2 linked regions of the Limosilactobacillus reuteri genome follow. The protein of the gene in region 1 binds, or shares a complex with, the protein of each later gene. Links are inferred from orthologs where the notes say so. Each region holds a gene or a part of one and is shown on either strand. Other genes may lie near its edges.

Region 1 (8,244 bases):
TCAATTAATTGATCTTTTAACCATTCATCGATAGAAGCAGGAACTTCTAGGCGCATCACCTGTCCATGCTCTCGTTCCCGCAATTGCCGTTTGACTGCCCGGAGCAAATCAGACGTATCTTCTTCAGCCACATCTAAGTCCATATCCCGCATAACTCGATATGACGCTGTAGCTAAGATCTCGTATCCTGGAAAAAGCGCGCTCAGAAATTCAGTAATGATTTCATCAATCAAAATGAAGCTATTTTCTTCTGGTAACCGAACTAACCGCTTATAAATTTCTGGAACACGGACTGTTGCAAATTTGATATCTGCTTCTTGACGATCATCATGTGGTTCCATTTGTGGACGATGAACTTCTTGATCTCCCTCTAGAATTTCCTCTGCAACTGGTTCACTTGTTGAACGGATTTGACGCCGTAGCTGAACAGCAATATTTAAAGAATTATTGGAGATAAAAGGAAAAGGACGTGAGGCATCATCTGCCATGGGAGTCAAAACTGGCATCAGCTCATCATTAAAGTACCGACGAATAAATTCATATTGCTTCTCGTCAAGTTTGGGGACATGGAGAATATGAATATTATTTTTAGCAAGGTCCGGGATGATTTGCTGATTATAAACTTCATACCGTTGCTTAACCATCCGGTGTTCTTTTTCATTTACTGCATCCAACTGCTCTTCTGGAGTCAGACCAGACGCATCAGTAGTAGTAACATTGGCAGCAGCAAGCTTATGAAGCGATGCAACCCGCACCATAAAAAATTCATCAACATTGCTTTGAGTAATTCCCAAGAAGTTAGCACGTTCTAACAAAGGATTAGCAGTATCAGTTGCCTCTCCCAGTACTCGGCCATTAAAGTCAATCCAACTCAATTCTCGATTAACATAATTCTGCGGCTTATAAAACTCCTTATACATTTATAGCGAGGATTTTAATTGATCAAAATTAATTTGCTGCTCAAGGTACTTAAATAATAAACCTTCTCTTAATCCACTATTACTAAAGCAAATCTCATTAATTGACAATTGCCGGACAAGAGAGATAAGGGGGAGAAGTCCTCCAACAATTACATCCGCTCGCACTTTCGTAATTCCACGGATTCCTGCCCGCGTCTGGCGATCCGTTTCTAATAGCTGCCGCATAATCAAAAAGGCTTCTTCTGAACGCATTGTTAGCCCATGAACTGGTCTGGCTTCATTAGGATTAAGAGCTTGTTGCCACCGATATACCTTTGCTAATGCACGGTTACATCCCCCGAGTGCCACAATTTTTGTCTCCCGCATCCGATTTAGCCATAATTGTTGAGAAAGAACTTCATCAATTTTAATCATGGCATCAAATAAATCAGCTGGATTAATTTGATCTTCAAGATGGTAGGTTTGCGAAATGCTAACTGAACCGATCGGAATACTAATCGCTTCTTCTGCTTCCCCATTATTCACCGAGATTAATTCCATACTTGCTCCTCCAGTATCAACAATTATTCCCTTATCAATTGGAAGAGTCTGATTAACACCAACATAGTCAAGATATGCTTCTCGTTCTCCACTAATTACATGAATTTCAAAGCCCGTTTCTTGCTTGACCTTTTCAAGAAATTGCAGTTGATTTTGTGCTTGACGAACCGCAGCAGTCGCCACCGCAATAATTGTCAATTTCTTATTACGGTATCGATCACAAATTGTTCGAAATTCTTTTAGGGCATCAATAGTCCGCTTTACAGGAGCTGACTTCAACATTTTTTCTGGCCCCATATTAGAAGCGAGGCGAACATATCTTTTTTCATATTGAACCGTTTCAAAGCTCCCGTTATCTTGAATTTTTGTTATTTTAAGCCGAACTGAATTTGAACCTAAATCAAGAATTGCAAGGTACTGCTCATTGCTCATTTAGTCGCGATCATCATAACCCTTTGGATGAGTTGAATGCCACTTCCAAGCAGTTGCAATAATGTCGTGAACATCATCATACTTAGGACTCCATCCAAGAACATTACGAGCCTTATCACTAGCAGCAACTAATGAATCTGGATCTCCTGGACGGCGTGGTGCCATTTTAGCTGGAATAGGTTTACCAGTAACTTCTCGAGCTGCTTCTAGCATTTGCTTGTTAGAGAAGCCAGTGGATGAACCAAGGTTAAAGGCATTACTCTTGTTACCTTCCTTAAGGTACTTAATAGCAAGAATATGAGCATCTGCTAAATCCATAACATGGACATAGTCACGAACATTGGTACCATCTGGTGTGTTGTAGTCATCCCCAAAGATACTCAATTCATCACGCTTGCCTTGCGCAACTTGAAGAATGATTGGAACTAAGTGCGTTTCTGGACCGTGATCTTCACCGATCGTACCATCAGTGGCAGCCCCGGCAACATTAAAGTAACGAAGGGCAACAAACTTAATACCGTAAGCTTTATCAGCCCAAGCCATCATTTCTTCCATCATTAACTTACTCAAGCCATATGGGTTAATTGGGTTTTGTGGGTCCGTTTCCTTAATTGGCATGTGTTCTGGAACCCCATAAGTAGCAGCGGTTGAACTGAAGACAATATACTTAATATCATGATCATGCATTGCTTCAAGCAAAGTAATCATTCCGCCAGTATTGTTATCAAAGTACTTCAATGGCTTACTCATTGATTCAGGTACAATTGAGAAAGCAGCAAAGTGAACAACTGCAGTAATATCTTCATTGTCAAAAATCTTATCTAAGAATTGACGATCACGAATGTCACCCTCATAAAACTTAGCCTTGGGATTAATCGCATCCCGGTGACCCGTCGATAAGTTATCAGCCACTACTACATCTTCACCATTTTCAATAAGATCTTTTACCATATGGGAACCGATATATCCGGCACCACCAGCAACTAAAATTGACATTTAAACTTCTCGAACATAATTTTTTCTTTTTTCTCCAGGATGAAGTTTTTGCCAATTAGCCTCTGCTTCAGTAATTCGTAAATAATGCGGAACAAAAGGGTCAATCTCTTTAACTGGTTCCTTCATTTTACCTGCAAGAGCTAATTGATAAGTTGACGGAATACTATAAGATCGTGGCAAAAGGGTCACATTAGCTGGTAATTGATCATATTTGGCTTGAATTTTATCAGTCATATGACCTACCAAAACAACTTGTTGATCTAATTTTGCAAGTTGATTAAGCAAAACATCAATCCCTAGATGTTGATCTTCTATTTTATTTACTAACTCGCCATTTTCCCACTGGTAAGCACCAGCAAATACATTTCCTCGTCGTGCATCAAAGAAAGGAACAATAATTGCTGATGATGTTGGAACTACATTACGTGCTAATACTGCTAAACTTGATACGCCAATTAAGTCAATCTTTTCTGTATCAGCCAATACTTTAGCGGTTGTAACTGCAATTCGTACTCCTGTATAAGATCCTGGTCCCTGTGCAACCACTACCCGATCAATATCTGTTGGCTGCCACTGAACTAACTTAAATAACTTACTAATTGCCGGCATTAAATAAATACTATGATTGCGAACCATATTAAGGGTTGTCGTTGCCAACAATTGCTCATCTTCAACCAACGCTACGCTCATTGGGTGGTTGGATGTATCGACGGCTAGAATCTTCATCTACCTAAGTAAGTTTGCTTGCATATCCACGGCATCTTCGTGATTATCTAAGTAATAACGTGGTTTAATATGCTGATTACGAAAGCCTAAACTTTCATATAAGCGACGAGCTGATACGTTATACACTCGTACTTCTAAACTCAGCGAATGTAATTTTAAGTGCCGGGCATAGTTTTTGGCAGTTGAAATAAGATACGTTCCAATTCCTTTATTTTGGTAACTTGGTGTAATGCCAATATTCGTAATATGCAAATCATAATGGTACCAATCAATGGCTGTTCCCATAAAGCCAACAATCTGCTGGTCATCCTCAACAACTAAATATAGTCGATCACACGGCCGTTGGAGTTCAATGCGGAAAGCAGCATAACTCCATGGTGCTTTTCCATAGATTCTTTCTTCAATTTCTACCAAGGTTTGAATATCTTGTTCCTTTGCCATCCGGACCATGTATTGATGACCAGATATCATTACTATTCGTCGTGTAAATTCAAGGATCGGTCGTTTAGTAGGATTGGTCGTATTGATAAACCATTCTTTAAACTTCTCGAACATTTATTTATTCTGAATTCGATCGAACATTAATCCCGGTACTGCATTCAAATCTAATCCTGCACGGTCGCCATGCTTGTAGTTAACATAACCAGCAGCCCCAATCATTGCAGCATTATCACCACATAATTTCAACGGTGCTTGCAGCATCGGTACATCAGGATGAGATTTCTTCATGTCATGATCTAAACGAGCACGGAGACCATGATTTGCAGCGACCCCACCAGCTAAAATCAGTTGCTTTACTGGGTAATCATCTAACGCCCGCATTGTTTTTTCGGCAAGCACGTCAATGACACTTTGTTGGAAACTGGCTGCAAGATCATATTTATCTAATTTTTCTCCACGTTGGTCTGCATTATGAACTGTATTGATGAAGGCGCTCTTCAGCCCACTAAAGCTAAAGTCATAATTATCTTCTTTTTCCATTGCTCGTGGGAAATTAAAAGTGTCCTTACCCTTAGCCGCCCATTCATCAATCGTTTTTCCTGCCGGGTAATTGACTCCCAACACGCGACCAATTTTATCATAAGCTTCACCGGCAGCATCATCACGTGTTTCACCGATAATTTGGTATTCATGTTCAGATGGCATATAAACTAATTCCGTATGTCCACCGGAAACTAACAATGCCATTTGTGGATATTTGAATTCCCCAACATAGCGTGCAGCATAGATATGACCTGCCATGTGGTTAACCGGAATTAACGGAAGGTTATGAGCCCATGCGATGGCCTTTGCTGCTGTCACACCAATTAATAATGACCCGACTAATCCTGGACCGTATGTTACTGCAACAGCATCTAGGTCATCATAGCCTACAGCCGCTTGCTCTAAAGCTTCATTTGTACACTTGGTAATTTGTTCAATATGATGTCGACTAGCTACTTCTGGTACTACTCCACCAAAACGTTGATGGCTATCGATTTGCGTTGCAACAATATTGGAAAGGATTTTAGTTCCATTTTCAATTACGGCAACACTTGTTTCATCACAGCTTGATTCAAACGCTAAGGTTAATGTGCGTTCTGTCATTTATGATTCACCATTTGCTTTGTCAACGGCATCCATCATGGCGTAACGGAAACCATTTTTCTCCAATGCTTCCACGCCTTTGATTGTTGTACCTGCTGGTGATGTTACTTGATCACGTAATAATGCTGGAGCAAGCTTGCTATCATAGGCTAGTGTCCCCGTACCTTTTACCATACTAGCAATAACTTCATATGCAGTTTGACGATCGAGGCCATGCTTGACGGCGGCATCGCTCATTGCGTCCATCATCACATCAACAAATGCAGGGCCACAGCCGCCGATAACACCAATTATATCTAGTTGTCGTTCTGGAACTTTGATGACATCACCAAGACTATCTAAAACAGTCATTACTTTTGAAATTGCTTCAGCAGAAATTCCGGTTGGCAAGGCAAGACCAATTGTGCCGGCATTAACTTCAACTGGTGTGTTGGGAATAATATTAACAATTTCTTTATTCGGAAGCACTTTGGCTAAGTCTTCGTGAGTAATTCCAGCAGCGGCAGAGATAAAAATAGTGTGATCGTTAAGGACGGCTAATTCTTTAGCGACTACGGTTGTAATAGGGGCCGGGGTAGTCAAAATTACGATATCGGGTGTAAGGTTAACTACTTCACTGTTTGTATTAACGAGTTTAAACCCGAGCTTCTTAGCAAGGCTTGTAACACGTGAATTAACAGGGTTCATCGCACTGAGGGTAAAATTTTGCGTACGACTTAATCCCTTCATAATTGCGCTTCCCATATTTCCGACACCAATAATTGTAATTTTCATTTATTTCCGAACTTGCCCATTACCGGTAATTTCATATTTGATTGTTGTTAATTGTTGTAATCCCATTGGTCCCCGGGCGTGGAGTTTTTGGGTACTGATACCAATTTCAGCGCCAAAGCCAAATTCTCCCCCATCAGTAAACCGCGTAGAGGCATTAACATAAACACAGGCAGAATTAATGGCTTGTTGGAAGTAGCGTCCCCGGGTAATGTTGTTTGTAATAATTGATTCTGAATGGTGAGTACTATGGTGATTAATATGGTTAATTGCATCATCAAGGGAATCAACAATTTTTACGGCCATAATTAAATCATTATATTCTGTCTCCCAATCTTCCTCAGTAACGGGACGGATAGTTGATACTAATTGGCACGCCATTTCATCACCGCGTAATTGGACGCCATGTTCCATTAAAGCTTTGGCAATAACAGGAAGAAATTCAGCGGCAATATCGCGGTGGATAAGTAATTTTTCAGCGGCATTGCATACAGAAGGCCGTTGTACTTTTGCATTTACAGTAATATTGGTCGCCATTGTTAGGTCAGCATCCTTATCAATATAAATGTGGCAATTACCCGCACCAGTTTCGATAACTGGAACCGTAGCTGTTGTTACAACCCGCTGAATAAGGGCCTGGCCGCCTCGTGGAATCAAGACATCAATGTAGTCAGTGAGATTCATCATTTCATCAGCAATCGCATGACTAGTGTCGGTAATAAGCTGAACCGCATCGACCGGTAAATGTTGACTTTGTAATGATTCACGAAGAATTTTTACTAAGGCAGTATTAGTCTGGATAGCTTCTTTTCCGCCCCGTAGAATAACTGCATTGCCACTCTTGAATGTGAGGCCGGTCGCGTCTACAGCTACGTTTGGTCGTGCTTCAAAGATAATGCCAATTACCCCTAATGGTACGCGCCGTTGAAGGATTTGCAACCCATCTTTGGTAATCCATCCCTTATCGATTTGGGAAGTGGGATCGTTCAAGTCGGCGATTGTTCGGAGACCATTAGCCATGTCTGCGATACGTTGGGAATTGACCATTAAACGATCTGTAAATTTAGTTGGCATCTGGGTAGCGGCGACCAAGTCTTGTTGGTTGGCAGCGATAATTTGGTTTTTATTTTTGATTAAATCATCTGCCAATTGAAGCAATGCCTTATTTTTGGTGGCAGTGTTCATTAAAGCTAGTTTGTTTGCAGCGATTTGGGCTCTTTTTCCAATTGTAATTAAATCTTGGTTCATCTATTTTCCAAAATGAGTACCAATAGTATGACCATCAAAAATATCAAAAAGAATTTTAGGGTCACGACCATTGCATAAAATCATTTGTTTACCTGCTTGCATCATTGTGGCAGCTGCCCGTAATTTAGTTACCATTCCTCCTGTTCCAAACCTAGTGCTGCTACCGCTTGCGACGTTCTCTATTTCCGTCGTTAGGAATGGAACTTCTTTAATGATTTGTGCGTCAGGAAATTTATGCGGATCTTTGTCATAAAGGGCATCGATATCCGAAAGAATGATTAACTCGTCAGCGTCAATGGCAATAGCTACCTGGGAAGAGAGTTCATCATTGTCACTGAAAGTAGTGTAATGATCAAGCTCATCAACTGACACGGGGTCATTTTCGTTAACGATTGGAATCACATTTTGCTGAAGTAAAGCATTAATTGTATTAAGCGTATGCTGGCGACTGACGGGATAAGTGAGCACATCACGGGTAAGGAGAAGTTGGGCGACGTGCGTTTGATAGTCTAAAAATCGTTGCGAATAGATTCGCATTAAAGCAGCCTGACCGATAGATGCTAAGGCTTGCTGTTGTGCTATTTCGGCGGGACGATCTGTTAATCCCAAACTTGCAAGACCAACGCCAATTGCTCCCGAGGAAACAAGAATAAGTTGGTATCCTTGATTGTTTAATGTCGCAAGGACAAATGAAAGTTGGTCGATTGTTCGTAAATTAATTTTTCCATTAGGAAGAACAAGGCTACTCGTACCAATCTTAACAACTACTTTTTGTATTTTATGAGTCATTCAATGATAAAGACTTGGTCGGCGATCCTTAAACACCGGAATCGGCCCCCGAACCTGTGCTAACTGCGCTAAGTCAATTTCTGCATAACTTACTTGTTCAACTTCTCCTGCATCATGGATAATCTGCCCAAGCGGATCTATTACTAACGAATGACCATTAAAGCTATTCTCTAAATCCGTCCCAACACGATTGACCGCGACTACAAAGGCTTGATTTTCAATTGCCCGTGACTGA
Region 2 (5,819 bases), 570 kb from region 1 along the record:
AAACCAAGCTCATGGGTGTAGTTTTTCAGTACTGCCTGGGGTACCGGTCCCGCCTTCATTACAGAATATTTACAAAGAATTGCAAAGTGATTTAGGTTGTACACCGGTAAATCACGGCTATTTGAAGAAATGGGCTGATCAAGGTGTCCTGTTGTTAAATTCGGTTTTGACAGTACGAGCAGGGCAAGCATATTCTCACCGTGGACATGGCTGGGAGCAATTAACAGATGCGGCGATTCATGCTTTATCTGAACGTCCTAAACCAGTGGTGTTCATCTTGTGGGGACGAGCTGCTCGAAATAAGAAACAGTTAATTAATACGAAGACAAATATCGTTCTCGAATCAGCTCACCCGAGTCCATTATCTGCTAACCGTGGATTCTTTGGGTCTCGACCATTTTCTAAAACAAACGAAGCACTTCAGGCAATGGGAGAACAGCCAATTGATTGGCAACTGCCTGCCGAACCAAATTATCGTTAAATGGAATTATTTGATGAGATTGCTGCAAAGATTAAGGGACAAAACAAGACCATTGTTTTCCCTGAAGGTGAAGATAAGCGGATTTTAGGAGCTGCTGTCCGTTTAAAGAAAGATAATTTAGTAGAGCCAATTTTACTTGGTGATGAAGAAGCGATTAAAGAAGTTGCAAGTAAAAATGGTTTTGATCTTGCTGGCCTTCAAATTATCGATCCAGCAACTTATCCAGAAGACGATAAGCAAGCAATGTTTGACTCATTAATGGAACGGCGCAAAGGGAAGAATACTCCTGAAGAAATTCAAAAGATGCTTGAAGATGTGAGCTACTTTGGAACGATGCTTGTTTACATGGGAAAGGCTGATGGAATGGTTTCTGGTGCTGTTCATTCAACTGGGGCAACTGTTCGGCCTGCATTACAAATCATTAAGACTAAGCCTGGTGCCCATCGAATTAGTGGGGCTTTCCTCATGATTAAAGGCGATCAACGTTATATCTTTGCTGATTGTGCAATTAATATTGAATTGGATGCGCCAACAATGGCTGAAGTGGCAATTCAAAGTGCAGAAACAGCTCGCTTATTTGAAATTGATCCTAAGGTTGCGCTTCTTAGTTTTTCAACTAAGGGTTCTGCTAAGGGCGAAATGGTTACCAAGGTTGCGGATGCTGCTAAGCTAGTTCATGAATTGGATCCCGACTTACCAGCTGATGGTGAACTACAATTTGATGCTGCTGTTGTCCCATCAGTAGGTGAACTTAAAGCCCCTGATTCAAAAGTTGCTGGTCATGCCAATGTCTTTATTTTCCCAAGTCTGGAAGCAGGGAATATTGGTTACAAGATTGCGCAACGATTTGGCGGGTTTACAGCAGTTGGTCCTATTCTTCAAGGACTTAACGCACCGATTGCAGACCTTTCACGGGGATGTAGTGAAGATGATGCTTATAAGGTTGCAATGATTACCGCAGCACAAGCATTGTAAATGGAGAGCTTAACGTTAACGAATCGTGACGCAACAATTGCCCTTGGAAAGAAAATTGGTCAGCAATTAGTTGCCGGGGATGTGCTAGTCTTAGACGGTGATTTAGGAGCAGGCAAGACTACTTTTACCAAGGGATTGGCTGCAGGGTTAGAAATTCCTGATATCATTAAAAGTCCTACTTTTACAATTATTCATGAATATCAAGATGGACGTCTCCCCTTATACCATATGGATGCATATCGCTTAGAAAATGGGGGAGCAGAAGATCTCGGACTTGAAGAATACTTTGATGGTGATGGAGTTTCAGTTGTTGAATGGGCTGAATTTGTTGAAGATGAATTGCCAGCTGACTTTTTAGCTATCCACTTCAAGCGAACAGATGATGATAATACTCGTGTTCTGGAATTTGAACCCCATGGACAGCATTTTGACCAAATTGTAAAAAGCGTGGTGGGATAAATGGCAGATGACATTTCGATAAAGCTAGCAACGAGTGAGGATGCCGGGGCTGTTTTGCAATTTTTACGGGTAACTGCAACTGAAAGTGACGCGGTATTAGTTCCGCATTTAAATGAGATTAGTGAAAAGACAGAAGCAAAAAATATCGATTTAATAAATCAATTTGATGATTGTGTTATTTTACTTGCGATGCTCAGCGAAGAGATTGTGGGGATGGTTACTGTAATGGTATTAGATCATCAACCGACAACCGGTGAATTAGGAGTCGTGGTACGGAAAAAGTATTGGCGAAACGGAATCGGTCGCTTATTAGTCGATGAAGCAGAATATTGGTTTAATACTTATAGTAGTTTAGAAAATTTGGTCCTGACAGTTTTTGAGGATAATATTCCGGCAATTAATCTTTATCAGCAATTACACTTTGTTACAATAGGAAAAACAGTTGAGCAGGGTCGTAATGTCCTGCAAATGCAATACGATAATAAAAAAGAGGAAACAATGGAAAAGTAAATGACAGATATTAATCTTAAAGGTGGAAAACTAAGTATTGAACAACTTAATACTATTTTTGAAACCATCCCCGTAGAATTCGATTTCATTGATGAAAATGATATCATTCGCTGGTCATCAGCTAATCGGCATCGTTTATTCAAGCGAACGGATGCAGACTTAGATAAACATGTGCTTGAGGTTCATCCCGGGCATAGTCAAGGCCATGTTAAGCAAGTACTTCATGATATGCATAGCGGAGACCGTGATTCAATTAGCATTATGATCAAGCATCATGGTCAACCTGTAAATATTGCTTTTTATGCCTTACGTGATGATCAAAATAAATACCTTGGATGTGTAGAGGTAACGCAAGATGTTAGTAAACAGCAAACAAAGGGATCCTTCTGGCGAAACATTATGCAAGTCCTACATAAAAAATAAATGAATTTTATAGCAATGGACTTTGAAACTGCTAATGGTAAGCGTTACAGTGCATGTTCGCTCGCACTCACAATCGTTCGGAATGGACAAATTGCCGACGAATTTTACACCCTAATTAATCCTCATACTAAATTCTTTTGGCGTAATACACAGATCCACGGTATTCATGAACGTGACGTCCAAAATGCGCCTGATTTTCCAGAAGTATGGGAACATATCAACCAATTCTACACTCCTGATAAATTAGTTATTGCCCATAATAATCGATTTGATAATAGCGTTTTAAGGAATACGTTAGAACATTACAATATCGAAGTCCCCGCCTACCAGACGCTCGATACCGTTGCTTCAAGCCGCCAGTTGATTCCAGGATTAACAAATTATAAACTTAATACTGTTTGTGACGCGTTAAATATTGACCTTCATCACCACCATAATGCTCTTGATGATGCCCAGGCTTGCGCTAACATTCTGCTTTATCAAAGCAAGCATTTTACCCCACAACAGATTCAGCCCTTTATTAATTTAATCGGCTAAATGGCTAATTTGATGAACGAATTTCCTGATATTGAAATTAAACAAGATGAACCATTAATGAATTACACCTATACTAAAACAGGAGGTCCAGCTGACTGGTTGGCTTTTCCCGAAACGATTGACCAGGTAAAAGAATTGGTTGATTATGTTCGTGAGCATAAAATGGGCTTAACGGTTTTAGGAAACGCCAGTAATTTGATTGTTGGCGATGGCGGTATAGATGATTTAACAATTATTCTTACGCGGCTTAATAAAATTGAAGTTCATGATAATAAGGTAACGGCACAGGCAGGAGCATCTTATATTGCAACAACCGAGGCAGCCCGTGATAGTGAACTTACTGGATTAGAATTTGCTGCTGGTATTCCGGGCAGTATTGGTGGGGCTGTCTTCATGAATGCCGGTGCATATGGTGGTGAAACTAAAAATGTTGTTTCTGAGGCTACCGTAATGCTTCCCGATGGAACGATCAAACATCTTACGAATGAAGAATTAGACTTTGGCTATCGGCATAGCAGTATTCAAGATAATAATGGTGTCGTGTTGGATGCTACGTTTGCTTTGGAACCGGGTAAGTATGATGATATCAAAGCAAGGATGGACGACCTAAATGAACGGCGAGAGGCTAAGCAGCCATTAGATCTCCCATCTTGTGGAAGTGTCTTTAAACGGCCAGAAGGATATTATGCCGGAAAGTTGATTCATGATGCTGGATTGCAAGGATATACTTCAGGTGGAGCGCAGGTTTCGACTAAGCATGCCGGCTTTATCGTTAATATTGACCATGGAACCGCAGCAGACTACGTAAATGTTATCCATCATGTCCAAAAGACAGTTAAAGAAAAATTTGGTGTTGATCTTGAAACCGAAGTAAGGATTATCGGCCGGCAAGATTAAATGAGCAATAATGTAGTTGTTTTAGGAAGTATTAACGTTGATACTACTTATCACGTTGATCGCTTCCCTCAACCTGGTGAAACCATTTCAGCAGTAAGTAAGAGTTCTGCTCCTGGTGGTAAGGGTGCCAATCAAGCAGTTGCAGCAGCCCGCTCTGGTGCCAAGACGGCTTTTATTGGGGCAGTTGGTTCTGATAAAGAAGGAGCTTACATGCTTGAATCATTGGCTGATGATCATATTGATACACGCCATATCATGACTGATAAGTTACATGGCACTGGTAGTGCTGCGATTACTTTAGATGCTAATGGTCAAAATGACATTATGGTATATGGCGGTGCTAATCAAGCAATGACCACTGATGTTCTTGCAGGTATTGATGATGTTTTAGAAGATGCTGACTTTTTAATTAGTCAATTTGAAACACCACAAGAAGTGGCTTTAGATGCATTTAAGCAAGCTAAAAAATACGGTGTTACTACTCTTTTAAATCCAGCACCAGCTCATGAGATTTTACCAGAGTTATTAAAATATACAGATGTTATTACGCCTAATGAAAGTGAATGCGCCTTATTAACAGGTATTGAAATTACTGATGAAGAATCAATGTTAAAGAGTGCTGATTACTTCCGTGAACGGGGAGTTAAGCACCTTTTGATTACTTTAGGCTCAAAAGGAGTATTTTACTCTACACCTACAGCTCATGGATTAGTTCCAGCATTTAAGGTTAAGGCAGTTGATACTACAGCAGCTGGTGATACATTCCTTGGGGCATTAAGTTCACAATTAGAAAAGGACTTATCAAATGTTGACAAGGCACTTGTCTACGCACAACGAGCATCTAGTTTGACTGTCCAACAAATGGGAGCAATGCCTTCTATTCCAAACCATGATGCGGTTATAAAAGCATTAGCAGAAAATTAAATGAAGAAAACAGGGATTATTAATTCAGAAGTTTCAGCTGTCGTGGCTAATATGGGACATATGGATTGGTTATCAATTGGTGATGCCGGAATGCCCGTTCCATTTGGTACTAAGAAGATTGATTTGGCTGTTGATAAGGAATTGCCAAGCTTTATGGACGTATTGAATAATGTTCTTAAGGAAATGAAGGTTCAAAAGATTTACTTAGCTGAAGAAATCAAGGATCAAAATCCAGAACAACTTGAAAATATTAAGAAGGCATTACCAGATGTTGAGATTGCATTTATGCCTCATAGTGAGCTTAAGAAGAGTCTTGCTAAGACGCATGCCTTTATTCGGACAGGGGAAATGACGCCATACTCAAACATTATCCTTGAATCAGGCGTAACATTTTAAATGGAAAATGAAGTAAAAAAAGATAAGGGACAAAGTTGGGTTCAACTGTCAGACGGTTATTTAAGTCGGACACCAATGTTCCAATTTGTTATTTTATGTTTAATCTTCCCATTATGGGGAGCAGCGGCCAGTCTTAATGATATTTTGATTACACAATTTAAGACGGTTTTCACCTTAAATGATACTGCAACGGCCTTTGTTCAAAGTGCCTTTTACG

What was found.
Region 2: the proteins of tsaD (region 1) and tsaE are in contact, whole or in part, in a crystal structure (PDB 6N9A), measured with the Thermotoga maritima proteins. The link is inferred for Limosilactobacillus reuteri from one-to-one orthologs. Residues at the interface, in WP_004082750.1 of Thermotoga maritima: Cys10, Asp11, Arg49, His50, Leu82, Gly84, Gly135, Gly136, Glu154, Thr155, Leu156, Asp157, Asp158, Ser159, Glu162, Asp165, Lys166, Arg169, Leu170, Tyr175, Lys213, Thr214, Leu217, Tyr218, Gln221, Arg222, Asn324; in WP_004082108.1 of Thermotoga maritima: Leu37, Gly38, Lys46, Lys57, Val59, Lys60, Ser61, Thr63, Phe64, Thr65, Leu66, Met67, Val69, Pro71, Tyr82, Arg83, Leu84, Asp86, Asp88, Phe89, Asp93, Ile128, Asp130, Glu131, Arg134.

Annotation. Positions count from the first base shown.
Region 1 is NZ_CP059275.1:1,053,796-1,062,039, reverse strand. Bases 3,186-6,185 are described here. They hold tsaD (tRNA (adenosine(37)-N6)-threonylcarbamoyltransferase complex transferase subunit TsaD), read right to left. Parts: upstream 5,202-6,185; coding sequence 4,170-5,201; downstream 3,186-4,169. Other genes in these bases: HHK02_RS06175 (glutamate-5-semialdehyde dehydrogenase), read right to left, coding at 5,976-6,185; proC (pyrroline-5-carboxylate reductase), read right to left, coding at 5,202-5,975; rimI (ribosomal protein S18-alanine N-acetyltransferase), read right to left, coding at 3,615-4,169; tsaB (tRNA (adenosine(37)-N6)-threonylcarbamoyltransferase complex dimerization subunit type 1 TsaB), read right to left, coding at 3,186-3,614. Outside these bases: HHK02_RS06210 (RNA degradosome polyphosphate kinase), read right to left, coding at 1-920; HHK02_RS06205 (Ppx/GppA family phosphatase), read right to left, coding at 921-1,892; UDP-glucose 4-epimerase GalE, read right to left, coding at 1,893-2,888; more of tsaB, read right to left, coding at 2,889-3,185; more of HHK02_RS06175, read right to left, coding at 6,186-7,220; proB (glutamate 5-kinase), read right to left, coding at 7,221-8,009; HHK02_RS06165 (carbon-nitrogen family hydrolase), read right to left, coding at 8,010-8,244.
Region 2 is NZ_CP059275.1:484,264-490,082, forward strand. The notes cover bases 187-3,185. They hold tsaE (tRNA (adenosine(37)-N6)-threonylcarbamoyltransferase complex ATPase subunit type 1 TsaE), read left to right. Parts: upstream 187-1,456; coding sequence 1,457-1,915; downstream 1,916-3,185. Other genes in these bases: HHK02_RS02815 (uracil-DNA glycosylase), read left to right, coding at 187-481; pta (phosphate acetyltransferase), read left to right, coding at 482-1,456; HHK02_RS02830 (GNAT family N-acetyltransferase), read left to right, coding at 1,916-2,425; HHK02_RS02835 (PAS domain-containing protein), read left to right, coding at 2,426-2,848; HHK02_RS02840 (3'-5' exonuclease), read left to right, coding at 2,849-3,185. In the rest of the region: more of HHK02_RS02815, read left to right, coding at 1-186; more of HHK02_RS02840, read left to right, coding at 3,186-3,385; murB (UDP-N-acetylmuramate dehydrogenase), read left to right, coding at 3,386-4,282; rbsK (ribokinase), read left to right, coding at 4,283-5,206; rbsD (D-ribose pyranase), read left to right, coding at 5,207-5,602; fucP (L-fucose:H+ symporter permease), read left to right, coding at 5,603-5,819. UniProt on the Escherichia coli protein: Required for the formation of a threonylcarbamoyl group on adenosine at position 37 (t(6)A37) in tRNAs that read codons beginning with adenine.